DNA from 3 places in the Microbulbifer jejuensis genome. Region 3 is predicted to be linked to each of the others. Evidence: predicted binding sites of a transcription regulator. Region 3 holds the regulator's gene; each other region holds the start of a gene.
What was found. Region 3 encodes LexA, which represses DNA repair genes until DNA is damaged. Its sites were predicted from a motif close to ACTGTNTNTANANACAGT; they were not measured.

Region 1 (4,828 bases), on a different contig from region 3:
CCGGAGCGGACACCTACAGCAGCCAGCACTATGTGCTCGCCGCCAACCTGAATCTGGTGGGGCAGTATTGGCAAAGACTGGTGGCCTATGTAAAGGGCAATGCCAGTGGTAATGCCGTGTACAGTACCGCTCGCGAAGGTAACCATATTGGCAACCCTGCCAAACTGCAGGCCAATGTGCGTTTTATCACCCCGCTTTTTTTTGGGAATTATTCCAACAAAACGGGAGACATGTTAATCGACTACGTCAAGATCGACGTGGTGGAAGTGCAGGACCAGCGCAACCTGCCATTAATCCAGTCCGCCATTGCCAGCCTGCCCACCAGTTCCGCACTCTCCGCCGCCGATGTCGGCAGCACCGCCAGAATCACCGTGGCTGCGCACACACTGCAGTTCGGTTTTGGCACCATCAGTTACAACAGCGGCAGTATCAGCGGTTTGTCGTTTAGCAGGAAATATTACGTTTATTGTGACGATCCCGAACTCAATGGCGGCACGGTTACCTATCAGGCCACCACCAGTTTCACCAGACTTGCCGCCAACACCTGGCGCCGCTCGGTCGGCACTATCCGGACACCTGCCAATGGCGGTGGCGGCACCATACCGGACGATCCCTGGTGCGTGGCTGCCGACACCTGGTTGACAGAAAAGCTGCAGGCGGATCACTGCAAAGCGGGAGATCTGATCGACTGTTGGGACCTTGGCGATAGGGATACCCACCCAGGCGCGATTCAGGCAGTAAAGCCCCAGCAGGAGGTGCCTTGTGTACTACTCACCATGGCAAGCGGTGCCCAGGTGATTTGCAGCCGTGAAACCCCGGTGACTGATTCTCAAGGCACAGTGTATGAAGCCCAGCATTGCCAGGGGGTAAAACTGGGTGTGTTGCACGAAGAAGAACCCCTCACCTGGGAAACCGTCGAGCAGGTCGAATGTGCCGGCCTGCGCACCGTGTACAAGATCAGTGTGGGCAATATCAGCTACGCCGCCGGTGTGGATTCCCAGCATCGGGTCATTACCCACAACCAAAGGCACAAGCCCTAATAAAGGAAGCAACATGGTTGAGTACATTCAAGCCACTGGCATCAGCAATGCCAGAGAAGGCGAACACTTTTATGAACTGACCAGTGGCATCTATGCCGGTGATATTGTGCGCATTGCGCAGGTGCGCAATCCCATTGATCTGGACCAGGACGGCAGTCCCGACCAGTTTGCCTACAAGATGGTCGGTGCCTTCGTCACCACGGACAACCAGCTGCGCAACAATGCTGCCGGCACGCCTTGGCAAACCCCAGGCAAGGTGGAAACTCTACAAGCTGCCGCCGTGGCCGAGGGAACCGAGAACGAAGAAGTAAACAAGGGAACTTGGCGTATGGAGTGTATCCAGCGCACGGTGAATCTGCGGGTGGTGATTGGGGAGTGAAAGAATTCCTGTTTGATCTGCTAGCCACTACGGTATAACAGTTGTCCGCACGATGCTATTGCTTTGAAAACAGCAATAAGGATAATAGTAATCACGATGACCGCTATGTTAATGGTTCGAAGTATGAATAACTTTCCAAGAAATAGATACGAGTCAGATGAGCTGCTAACACTATTTGATCAGGCAAAGATACAAGAGGAGATCAAAGGAACTTTCTATAAATTAATAGAGATAGATGGCGTTGGCGTTGAAATCTATTTGCCAACAAGTAAGGATGGGAGTGTTGATCGCAAAGATATTAGTAGAGCTAGAAGTATCTTAGCCCAAATTAATGAATTGGATAATTATTTTCAGGGTATGTGTGAGCTTTCATATGAGAAATATGAAAAGTCTGGTTCTGAAGCAAAAGACTGGATTTATTATTTATCCCATATAGAAATTACAGAGAGTGAGGCTTTATTCCAGTACTACGCAATGCATGGATATCCTTCTGAATGGGTTTCAATTTTTCGAGAAAACGATAGCGGAAATTGGGAGCGGGTTAATCTTTAATGATTTTAGCTGTTGATGTAGACTATAGAATTGATAACGCGATAGTTGCTGGTGTTACCTTTAGTGGTTGGAGTGATGAAGCCCCGGATAGAGTAATTCATTCAAAAATAACTAATGTTAGGAGTTATCAATCTGGACAGTTTTACAGGCGGGAGATGCCCTGTATTCTAAAGCTATTAAATGATTATGATTTAACCCCGGATATTATAGTTATTGATGGTTATGTTGTGTTGGGCCAAGAGCTCAAGCCAGGCTTAGGTATGCGTTTGTACGAAACATTAGATAAAAAAATACCGATTATCGGTGTCGCAAAAACGGCTTTTAAAGATTCAAAATCCGAGTCAGAAGTATTTAGAGGGGAGAGTAAAAAGCCATTGTATGTTACGGCTGTAGGCATTGGGGATCAGATAGCAAAGAATTATATCTCTTCAATGCATGGTAAACATCGAATGCCAACGCTATTGAAGCTTGTAGATCGTGAATGTAGAAAAGGTTAGCAAGGTGCTATTGGTGGGTGGAGGGCATGCTTTCCGATTGGCCCTAAATTCTTCATGGGACTTGAGCTATCCATCTACCCCTTTATGAGAAAAACTAATGAATGAAAACTGTCTTGGGATCAAATCTGAAGATGTAACATTTGGTTAGATAGGAAAAGAGACCAACCTGGGGCGTTTGTAGTGAAGAACCCTCCATCTTAGCTAGCAGCCTGCTAAAAGTGTCGGCCTGAGCCAGCCCCAAGCCATCGCGGGTAAGGTAATTGCAGTAAGCAAAGGGCTAGACACGACATCTTAAATATCGATTTTTTTAGAAATATTTACCATTTAAAGGCCGGGAATTGGTCCCTTACGACTGTCTGCTGGTGATTTGATCTAGCGAGCTTGACCAGTTGGCGAGGCTTGCTCAAAATACTGTATATGTGTACAGTTATTCCGGTTCCCCTAATTCTGATTCCCGTCTCGGCGGGTTTCCCATCTCCAGCAGCGGCTTACGCGGCGAAGCCATTGGTCATCGACGATTGGCTCTGGCCTCAAAGAGTCAACTGTCAACTCGTGCCGTTCGGCGCCGGCGGCCGTACTTACCTGATTCTGGATCAGTCTTTACGACCTGTGGCAGGAGATCAGCTTTGGTTTACTGAAGTGGATGAATTACTGTCTTGGCCTTGTGAGTCTATGCCGGAGGTGAGCGCTGGCATCGTGGTAGCAGCTACTGTGAGGTTATACCGACGCCGTGTTGACCCTGGATTCACACCTGAATCGATACACAGCTGGCTTATCCGTCGGCCTTACGCCACCTACCTGGTGAGGGCCGAAGGGCGATCAATGATTGACAATGGTATCCACCCCGGAAGCCTGTTAGTGGTTGACCGCAGCTGTGACCTGCATGACGGCGATATTGTTATCGCTGGGTGTATTGAGGGGTTCCTGGTCAAGCAGTACCGGACGAGACCAGACCGCCTTGTGTCAGGCAATCCGGAATACCCCGACATTGCTCTTGAGAGCGCTCCGAAATACGACCTGGATGGTGTCGTGATCGCCAGTCTGACGCGCCACAGGAGGCCAGAATGAAGCGCTGGGACTTACAGTCGAACCAAATTGCGCTGGTAGACATCAACAATTTCTACGTGTCCTCGGAAAGGGCCTTTGACCCGTGTATTCGGAACAAGCCCGTTGTGGTCTATTCCAACAACGACGGCTGCGTCATTGCTCGATGTGCTGAAGTTAAGGCGATGAATGTGAAGATGGGAACCCCCGTTTTCGAGGTACGCAAACTATTTGAGGAACATGGGGTCGTGGCTCGCAGCAGCAACTACACGCTATACCACGATATGTCCTGTCGATTTGTTGCCTCGCTGGAGCAGTTCTGTCCCGATGTGGAGCAGTACAGCATTGACGAGAGCTTCCTGCATTTCCGTGGCTTTGGTGAGCAACTGGCAGCCCATTGCCAGCGTTTGGTTGCTGCCGTGTGCCAGTGGACATCAATGCCTTGCTGCGCCGGTATAGCGCCTACACGCACGCTCACGAAAGTGTGTAACCATTTTGCGAAAACGCTCGGTATTCCGGGCGGCGTCTTGCAACTTAGCTCCGAATATCAGCGCCAGCAACTGTTAAAGCAACTACCGGTCAGTGAGGTTTGGGGCATTGGTCGCAGACTGGCGCGGCGTTTTACGCCAATAGGTATTGAAACCGCATGGGACCTGTCTGTATCCCATATACCCACTATGCGCAAGGCGTTCGGGGTCACTATCGAGCGGACCATCCGTGAGCTGCAGGGGATACCCTGTATCGAGCTGACACCGTTAGATGAAGCGAAAAACGAAATCGTATCCGGGCGCATGTTCGGTCAGCACATTACTGACTTTGATGGGCTGATGGCTTCAATCGCGAACCATGTGCTGTTGACTTGCGAAAAGCTTGAAGCGCAGAACGGTGTAGCTGGGAGGCTGGCTGTCTCAATACAGGGCAGGGCGCCGGGGGGCGACTGGCTAGAGCAGTCCGCCTACACAGCCCTCAGTCCAGCGAGCAGTGCACCGCAAGTATTGGCACAGGCGGCGCGCAGCTGCTTGCGGGAAGCGTTTGTCAGAGGTCATGAATACCGGCGCGCTGCTGTGATGTTATCTACCCTTGAGATTGCGTCTGAATCTCAGAGTGACCTGTTTGGCGTGAACTCGACAAAAGCTGATGGTGTAGCCAATTGCCTTTCGGCAGTCAACAAACGGTTTGGCCGGGGGAAAGTAGTTCTGGGTAGCGCGAAACTCTCTGAAAACTGGAAGATGAAACGCGAGTTTTTATCGCCAGCCTATACGACTGATTTCTCACAGATACCAGTTGCGCGAGCACACTAAAAACCGAGTTTTGCG
Region 2 (4,828 bases), on a different contig from region 3:
GGGGGGAAAGGAAATCCGGGGTGGGAGTAAAAAACATCCGGTCAAAAATAATTTGCGGCCGAATTCATTTCGACCGCTCCCTCTTTAAGCTGACTGGCTCTACTCCCGCTGTCACCTCGCTGAAATCATCCAGACCAGTGGTCACCCGCTGTGGGCGTATTTCCGGGTTAGTCCAGTCTCCGTTACGGCCCGCTTTTTATTGGGCTTTGCTCCGCAAAGCACGCCTCGGCACTTAAATAGTAGTCTCGCGACATCCCCAATCCAAATTCCTTCAATCCGCCGGTACAGGCGGCAGCGAACAATCCCCTGCCCGGCTCGTATTTTTATACTCCAACAGGCCCCGGATTGAGCACAATTTGTTGCTGCCATGGCCCCACCCTACACTGGCTGCGACATTGTTCGGCCCTTTCCGCCGACACCATCACCCTCCACCAACCTATGACAGAGGTGTCTATGCGACGCAAAGCCATCAAACATCTCAGCCTGGCCGCGGTATTGGCTGCGGGCCTCGGGGGCCAGGGCTGTGCCAATATGAGCGATACGGACCGCCGTATCGGTACCGGGGTCGGCATCGGTGCCGTATCAGGAGCACTGATCAGTGGCGGACGCCCCGGTGGTACCGCCGCAGGTGCTGTGATTGGCGCCGGTGCCGGCTACCTCTACGACCGGGAGAGAAAGCGCAGGGATCACTACCGCTATCGCGGCCGTTACTATCGCTATTAGGTTGAGGCAGCCGGAGTCCGGGGCGGCACCCTGTGCGCGTCGGACTCCACTGGGCGGGCGGCAGCGTCGCAGATGCTGAACCCCGCAAGCCAGGGTATCAGGTGCGCGGCAGGGTAACGCCGCGCTGGCCCTGGTACTTGCCGCCGCGGTCCGCGTAGGAAACGTCACACACCTCGTCGGACTCGAAAAACAGCATCTGCGCCACACCCTCGTTGGCGTAGATCTTGGCCGGCAGGTTGGTGGTGTTGGAAAATTCCAGCGTGACATGGCCTTCCCACTCCGGCTCCAGCGGGGTCACATTGACGATGATACCGCAGCGGGCATAGGTGGACTTGCCCAGGCAGATGGTGAGCACCGAGCGCGGGATACGAAAATATTCCACCGTGCGTGCCAGCGCGAAAGAATTCGGCGGGATCACGCAGTAGTCCCCTTCCACATCCACAAAACTGTTTTCGTCAAAGGTCTTCGGGTCCACCGTGGCGGAGTGCACATTGGTAAAGATTTTGAACTCGCCGGCACAGCGCACATCGTAACCGTAACTGGAAGTGCCATAGGAGATCAGCCGCTCGCCCGCTTTGCCATGGCGCACCTGGCCCCGTTCAAAAGGCTCGATCATGCCGTACTGCGCGGCCATCCGGCGAATCCACTTGTCGGACTTGATACTCACTGCACCCCCTTGAATAGATTGATCCGAAATTGGTAAAGAAGGCGGAATCATAGCGGGTTTGCACTGGGCACAAAAGTGGCGATCCTCCCTGTCGACACTTGCGGCCAGTAGCTAGGTACTGTATAAATTAACAGTACTACTGTATAAAAATACAAACCACCTCCTGATCGAGCCGGGGGTCGGGATTGGGGGAGGGAGACTTGGGCAGCGCGATAAATCTACAGCAGGGCCGCGACCCGGACAACCGGCCGGAATACCGGCGCATGGACGCAGACAGGCCGCCGACTGCCGGCGGGCGCGAATGCACTGGCATCCCGACCGGCTACGTCAGCCTGGATGCCCTGCTCCCACAGCGCGGCTGGCCCCGCGGCGCCAGCACCGAACTGCTGCCCAAGGGAGCCGGGATTGGTGAATTCTCCCTGCTGCTGCCCACCCTCGCCAGGCTCACCCGGCGCGGCGGGCAGGTACTGTTGGTCAACCCGCCCTGCACCCCTTTTGCCCCCGCCCTCGCCCGCAGCGGCATTGCGCTGGACAAACTGTGGCTCGTGCATCCCCGCGGGCCGCAAGACACCCGCTGGGCGATCGAGCAATCCCTCTGCTCCGGCAGTTGCGCAGCCCTGGTCAGCTGGCAGGGCCACCACACCTTCACGAACAAACACCTGCGGCGCCTGCAACTGGCCGCCCAGAGGGGAAACTGCCTGCACTTTCATTTTCGCCCCCACACCGAATCCCTCAGCCCCTCCCCCGCCAGCCTGCGCCTGCAATTGCACAGCAACGGCGCGCAGCTGGTGCTGGAACGGCTGCAACAGCCCGGTGGTGCCAGTGGCCGGCGCCTGTCTTTGGCCCGCATAGCCCACCCGGCGCACTGTGCCCAGCCCCTGCACTGAGCCGGGCAAAAACGCGGACGCTGCCATGCTCTGGCTCTGTATTCAATTGCCCACACTGCCCCTGGAAGCCCTCACCCGAACCCTCAAAGCGGGTAAGCAGACCGGGGCCCTGGGGGTGGTTGAACAGCAGTGGATTGTTGCCCGCAACCGCCCCGCCGCAGAGCGCGGTGTGGCGGTCGGGCTCAGTAGCGCCACGGCGCGCGCGCGCAATAGGGGTCTTTATCTGCTGCAACGGGACCGGGCACAGGAGCAACAGCAGTTGGCGCAACTGGCCCGCTGGAGCTACCGCTTTACCCCGCTGGTCTCCGCCCAGGCCGCAGGCCCGATGCAGGACGGGGACAGCCGCCCGGCCTGCCTGCTGGTGGAATTGAGCGGCAGCCTGAAGGCCAACGGCGGGCTCAGGGCCCTGCTGGATCAGGTGCAACAGGCACTGGAACAGATGAACCTCGACGGGTTGATGGGCCTCGGCCAGAGCCCCAGTGCCGCGCGCCTGCTCAGCCAGTTGCCGGCGCACCGGCGGTGGCTGGCGCAAGCCCATAGCGCCCCCAGCCCGCAGCAGTGGCAACAGTGGATCGGCGCCGCTCCGAGCAAACTGCTCGACTGCGACCATCGCACCATGACCCAACTCTACGCTTGCGGTATCCGGCGGGTGAGCCAGTTACGCACCATGCCCCTGTCCGAGGTGGCTTCCCGCTTTGGCCGCCCTTTTGTGGAGTATTTCACCCGCTTGAATGGCAGCCGGCAGGACCCGGTCTCCAACCACCACCTCCCCGCCCAATACCCTACCGCGCTGTATTTTCGCAGGCCCCTGGAACACAGTGAGCCGTTGCGGTTTCCCGCCAACCACCTGCTCAGGACACTCTACCAGCAGCTGCAGCGGCGCCAGTGCGATCCCCGCCAGCTGCACTGGCAACGGGATTTTGGCCGGGGCAGAAGCCACAGCTACACCGGGGCAGACCCCCGCGCTCCGCTGGCGTCCCAACGCCTGCTGGCATTGACCAGACGGCAACGGGAACAAGCAGCGCCTGACCCCGTGCGGACACTGCGTTTGACGTGCAGCCAGCCAGAGCCCCTGGCTCAGGAAAAACCCGCAGAGGCACTGTTTAACAAGGGCAGCCAGGCGCTGCTGGACAAGCTCAAAGCCCGCCTGGGCCACCAGGCCCTGTCCACGGTTGCCCTGAAGGGAAACGGCCTGCCCGAGCAGGCCTGGCACCCACCCCTGCCGAGCAATCGGGGGCAAAAGTGCCCTCCGCCCCCGCCCTGTCATCCTCCCCGCCCCAACTGGCTGCTGCCCCGCCCCAGCCCGTTATCACACCGCGGCCACACGCTGTTTTACCGCGGAGAATTGCAACTGCTGCAGGGCCCAGAAAAAATCGGCGGTTATTGGTGGCAACACGGCCATCACAGGCGGGATTACTATATGGCGAGAGGCGATGACGGCGGGCTCTACTGGGTCTTTCAGGACCTGACCTCCAGGGCGTGGTTTTTACACGGTATCTTTTCTTAGGAATAGATTGGCAGGACCAGAAAGCTCGTGGAATAGAAAGTGGAGATCAGGTGGAAAAATACAGCGGTTCATTGTTATATATGGGCAAAGTTATACATGGGCCAATTTCGATCATTGCACCATGCCCGCACGCCGGGGTTCATAACAAGATTCGCGAAGCGCGGTTTCTGATAATAAGTGCAATCGGTGGATCGGAGGCCGGTTGGTAGAACCTGACCATGCATTCTTCACTATTGGGCAAAAGGACGAAATATCAGGATTACTTTAAGGGCCGCCTGAAAAATAGCTAATATCCTGATAGTACAAGGGGCGCCCCATTAGCCCAAAATCGAGGACCGCGATGGCCCTCCTGTTGCCCAGCCTGCTGAATAAGGTATTTTCCTGCAAGCTCAACAAAAACAACGAGGAAAACAGCACAGATAAATCGCAAGGCCACACTGCCAGAGGGGCTCACCCACAGCACTGTATTTTTTTTCCTGTTGCCTCCCCCCACAAGCAACCCCACAAACAAAAAAAACAGTACTTGAGGTGCCGGCATAACCAGGATACCGCCAAAGAGCGAGTAGACAGATGCCGCACATAGAGCAACGAGCAATGCGACCTGAATATCTTTATTTTTCCCGATACAATTGCTTTTAATCTGTTGGTAGGATGCCCAGTTCAGACATAGTATGGCAGCAATAGCGGAGGCGGTGGCAATACCTCCCCACTCATACAAAAACTGCAAAATGCTATTGTGTGGATGCCCCACAAAATCCGTAAAATTATGAAATGTATAAGACCCCATGCCGTTGCCGATAAAGACATTCCAGGCTGAAAGCTGACCCAATAACTCTTTCCAAATATCAATTCGCCTTGAGGTACCTGAACGCAATAAATAGGCACCATCACCCAAATAGTTTACAATCAGAAAATAAACCAGAAAAGCAGCAACACAGACTACCAGGCCAATTAAAATCTCACGACGCCAGGGCTTCAAAAATATGAAGGACAACAATCCAGCAACAACAGTGGAAAGCAGCAAGCCCCTAGCTCCACTAGCAA
Region 3 (4,828 bases):
GCCAGCCCACATCCCGCAGCTGCTCCTGTGAGGCTCGCGCGGACAGGGCCTGCAGGGATGGCAGCCGGGTAAATTCATCGCGAAAACGCTGGACTCTGCCCCCTTCCTGATCGACAGCCAACAGCAACTCCGGACGCACCGTGCGGATTGCAGTAATCAGCTCCTGCAACTGGACCCGGTTGTGATAGTTGCGCGCGAAAAAAATCACTCCCCCCACAAGCGGATGTCTCAGCAACTCGCAATCCTCACCGGAAAGCTCAAGCCCCTCAATATCGACCATAACCGGCCCCAGCGGTGCAGACATAATAAGCTCCTCGAATAGTTCCGCCGCCTGAACACCTCTGTCAGAGGCTATTTCGCAACAACCTTGAGCATGGCAGTGGCAGCTGGCACCAGTCGCTCCAGAGTCTCCGGCAAACTGCTCTGCGCACCAAAATCCTCCCTCAGGATAGCCTCTATGGCATCGAAACTCGACAACGTAAAGATGGTCGCACCCAACATAAAGTACAGGCGCCAGTAGAAAGTGACAGGGTCCACCCCGGGGAGGGCTCCTGCCAACAGGCCGGCAAAACGGCGATAGCTATCGCCATATCGGGACACGATGAAACGGCGCAAATGCCCCTGGAACTGCGTATAGGCCAACCCTAAAAGGCGCATGAAACGCTGGGGGTTGAGGCCATTTTCACTGAGACTGCCGAGCCCCACCCGGTAGAGACTCCCCAACAGGTCTTCCACATGCAGGGGCAGTCCAGATGCAGCCCGCCGGTCCAGCTCTGACTCCAGCGCGCAAGTGAACGGGGTTAAAAAACGTTCAAATACCGCCTGAATCAATGCTTTCTTTGAACCAAAGTGATAGTTGACCGCGGCCAGATTAACCCCGGCCGTGCTGGTGATTGTCCTAAGGGATGTCTCGGTAAAGCCGCGCTCCGCAAACAGAACCTCTGCGGCGTCCAGTATGCGGCTAACGGTGTCCGTATGGCTCATAAGCATTAGACCAAAATTTAAAACAGGTGTTTGATTCTGGCCAGACTAGCACATTCCACCATCGCACCGGTGACACCTTGTTCTACCCCCCCAAGTCCCCGATCAATCATCGAGGCCGTGGCCACAGTGCGTATTGGTTAGGAAAGCTATGTTGAGACGTACCACTCCCCTAGGAGCAGGTGTGGTTGGCTTAGTTATGGCTAGCCCGCCCTACTCTAGATTGCCGGGTCATTGCGATGCGAGAGGGTGCTGCCGCCAGGCCCAGGCCGGTGCGAGTCACACAATAAAGGCAGTCTGTGCCTTTGTGCCGGTTTTTCAAAAGCGTCTATCCAACAGATCTTGACCAATAGATCCTGATAGTGCGGTTTCCTCTGCGGGCTAAAATACGAAGGGAAGGTAGGCGCGGCACACAGGGAAAAACTCCGGTCACCCCTGAGGTCGCATATAATGCAGTATCAGCTCTGCCGCCTCCTCTACTGTCTCTACGATGTGGAACAAGTCCAGATCTCCTGCATCAATGCAATTTCGCTCCAAAACCGTATCCACTAGCCAGTTGTAGAGGCCACTCCAGTAGTGCCTATCCACTAGTACAATGGGAAAACGGCGTACTTTTTGCGTTTGCACCAAAGTTAGTGCCTCGAATAATTCGTCCAAGGTGCCGTAACCTCCCGGCAGCCCCACAAACCCCACAGCATGCTTGACAAACATAAATTTACGCACAAAGAAATAACGAAAATTCAAACTGATATCCTGATAGGGGTTGGCCGTTTGCTCAAAGGGAAGCTCGATATTCAAACCGATCGAAGTACCCGGCAGGTCAAAAGCACCACGATTACACGCCTCCATCAAACCCGGTCCCCCACCGGTGATAACCGAAATACCCTCTGCTGCCAATAGCTCACCCAGTTTCACGCCCTGCTGGTATTCAGAGCTATTCTCTGTAAAGCGCGCACCACCAAAAACCGTAACCGCACCACTGAGTGCGATCAGGCGTTCAATGCCATCTACCAACTCCGACTGTATGCGCAGCACCCGCCATGCCTCGGCCATTTTTGCATCCAGCATTATTCCCTCTCTGTCAGGCCTTTCAACAATCGTGTTCATTTCCTGTCTGCATAACCAATGTAGCAGCATATAGAACGGGGGTGCATTGGGATTGCAAGAACATCAATTCTGTATATAATCCCAGCAACTGTATAAAAATACAGAACTTCAGGTAACCCTATGACCAATCTCACCGCCCGACAAACCCAAGTATTGGAGCTGATCAAAGCCTATTTGGTTGAAACAGGTTATCCGCCGACCCGGGCGGAAATTGCCCAAGAGCTGGGATTCCGATCACCCAATGCCGCAGAAGAGCACCTCAAGGCTCTGGCGCGCAAAGGAGCCATTGAGATGGTCGCTGGCGCCTCCCGCGGCATTCGGATTCCCGACCACCAATCCGGCCTTCCCATCATTGGTCGTGTTGCCGCGGGTCACCCTATTCTCGCGGCAGAACACATCGAGGACTATTGCAACCTTCCCGCCAACTTCTTCCGCCCCCCTGCAGACTACCTGCTTCGGGTACACGGGATGAGTATGCGCGATGCGGGCATACTCGACGGTGATCTGCTTGCGGTACAAAAAACCGAACAGGTCAGGAATGGACAAATTGTCGTGGCGCGCATTGACGACGAGGTAACCGTTAAACGTTTCCGCCGCAAAGGCAACCAGGCGGCGGTGCAGTTGCTGCCTGAAAACGAGGACTTTGACATCCTTCGGGTGGATATGCGGGACAACAACTTTGTGATTGAAGGGTTGGCCGTGGGCGTTATTCGTCAAACCCCCTAATTTTTCACGCCTGAAACGAAAACAGCGGCCACTGGCCGCTGTTGAAACTCCCCTGGGTAACCGCTCGATCAGTGGATCGTATGGTTAACCGGCATTGCCTCCTCGTCTTCCTCAAGGTAACCAGGCTCCAGGTCATCCAGATTATGCACAGCCTCAATGCCCGCTTCCAGCATAGCGCGGGCAATAGCCACCTTATGCTTTCTCATAAACTGGAGACTCTCGTCTGAGAAATGAATACTCACCAGAGGGTCCTCCTTGTGGCCACTACGACGCAATGCCACGTCGCCATTGGCCAGTTCAATAATCTCAAAAGTTTCGGAGGACATTTGCTTTTCCTTCACCACAAATCAATTTCCGCCCAGTGTACCACAGGCTATTTATAAGTTTCAGTGGGCGCAGCCGGCGGAGCAAATGGTACACAGGTACCCTTAACACTCCTCCAAACTGGCGCGCTGCCTGCGCACCAATTCACTCAGGGCACTGTGCCACTCTAGTAGTATTTCAGCGGAAATCGCGTTAGATGCGGGGAAGGCAATACTGTGCAGTGGGATCAGGTTTGCCCCTTTCCGCACGGATTCCCTAGTGGGCGCGGGGGCAAGTTGTTGCAGCTGCTTCCAAGCTTGAAGCAGTTTACTTAACCAACTATCGGGATCAGCGCTGAGCAAGGACAATTCCCTGGCCTCACTGCTGACCACTCCCTGGCTTTCAAGACTATCCAAGATAACTTGCAAAGACTCAGGCTCGAAACCCAATTGCAATTGGATTGCCAGCTCAGCGAGGAAAGCCCTGTAGGCTTTCCATAACTGAAACAGGGCCGCCTCTTCCAGGGCCCTGCTTTGCAAGTCAGATTCGCCGGTCCTCTGTAACAACAGCTGACATTTGCGCAGTGCAGAGACAACCAACCCCGTATAGAGAGTCGTCATTGGCTGCCCTGAACTGCTTTCTTGCGCGGGGGTTTACGTCTGGCAGTGGTGCTTTTACTGCCGGTCTCCACCCGCCAAGCGCCTTCACGATAGAAAGCACGCCATCCCGTCGCTTTGCCCTCCTCCTCAGATTGCACATATTGCTGCTGCATCTTGCGACTGAAACGGACTACAGTGTCCCGCCCTTCATTGTCTTTGAGCGGGGCCGAGAAGAGGAAGCTGTACTTGGGGTCGATTTCGCTCTTGTGAGGCAGCAGCTCTTTGACCAGAGGGGCGCGTGTCTCGCGTTTTTTTGGAAACTGGCTGGCCGCCAGGAAAAGCCCGCTGGCACCGTCACGCAGGATATAGTGGTCATCCACTTTCAAGCACGACAACTCCGGCATGGGCACCGGGTCCATTTTTGGTGGCGCCGGCTGGCCACTTTTCAATAACTTGCGGGTGTTTTTACAAGCTTCATTGGTACAGCCGAAGTACTTACCAAAGCGACCGGACTTCAGCTGCATATCACTGCCGCACTTGTCGCACTCGATGATCGGACCATCGTAGCCTTTGATCTTAAAGGTGCCCTGCTCAATTTCGTAGCCGTTACAATCCGGATTGTTGCCACAGATATGGAGTTTGCGGTGTTCGTCCAGCAGGTAGCTGTCCATGGCCGTGCCGCATTTGGCACAACGACGCTTCTCGCGTAGAAGGCGGGATTCCGCTTCCTCATCCGTGTCCGCATCAACCGCCTCATCGCCGGACACCAGGTTCATGGTATTGACGCAGCGCTCCTTGGGCGGCAGAGCATAGCCGGAACAGCCCAGAAATACCCCAGTGGAACCGGTGCGAATCTGCATATGACGTCCGCATTTGCTACAGGTGATATCCGTATCGGTCGGGGTATTGCGGCGCATGCCCGCCTCGGCAGACTGCGCCTTTTCCAGGCGAGCGGAAAAGTCCCGATAGAACTCATCGAGCAACTGTTTCCAACCTTTCTCCCCTTCGGCCACCGCATCCAAGGACTCTTCCAGGCTCGCGGTAAACCCGAAGTCCATCAGATTTTTGAAGCTTTCGCTGAGGCGATCAGTAACAATATCGCCCATCTTTTC

Region 1: a site for LexA is predicted at 2,879-2,896, ahead of ACL7TT_RS06725 (LexA family protein). Genes of this name have one in related genera too.
Region 2: a site for LexA is predicted at 1,508-1,525, ahead of imuA (translesion DNA synthesis-associated protein ImuA). Genes of this name have one in related genera too.

What each region holds. Positions count from the first base shown of each region.
Region 1 is NZ_JBLBUB010000008.1:8,875-13,702, forward strand. It holds partial or broken gene ACL7TT_RS06705 (hypothetical protein) at 1-1,040, shown strand, start outside; gene ACL7TT_RS06710 (hypothetical protein) at 1,054-1,419, shown strand; gene ACL7TT_RS06715 (hypothetical protein) at 1,543-1,971, shown strand; gene ACL7TT_RS06720 (endonuclease V) at 1,971-2,468, shown strand; gene ACL7TT_RS06725 (LexA family protein) at 3,141-3,536, shown strand; gene ACL7TT_RS06730 (Y-family DNA polymerase) at 3,533-4,813, shown strand.
Region 2 is NZ_JBLBUB010000017.1:26,226-31,053, forward strand. It holds gene ACL7TT_RS12335 (hypothetical protein) at 454-723, shown strand; gene dcd (dCTP deaminase) at 821-1,390, opposite strand; gene imuA (translesion DNA synthesis-associated protein ImuA) at 1,591-2,277, shown strand; gene ACL7TT_RS12350 (Y-family DNA polymerase) at 2,303-3,784, shown strand; gene ACL7TT_RS12355 (O-antigen ligase family protein) at 4,071-4,828, opposite strand, start outside.
Region 3 is NZ_JBLBUB010000005.1:105,976-110,803, forward strand. It holds gene nagZ (beta-N-acetylhexosaminidase) at 1-304, opposite strand, end outside; gene ACL7TT_RS04860 (TetR/AcrR family transcriptional regulator) at 352-984, opposite strand; gene ACL7TT_RS04865 (LOG family protein) at 1,411-2,049, opposite strand; gene lexA (transcriptional repressor LexA) at 2,209-2,814, shown strand; gene ACL7TT_RS04875 (hypothetical protein) at 2,883-3,140, opposite strand; gene ACL7TT_RS04880 (DUF6586 family protein) at 3,243-3,737, opposite strand; gene topA (type I DNA topoisomerase) at 3,734-4,828, opposite strand, start outside.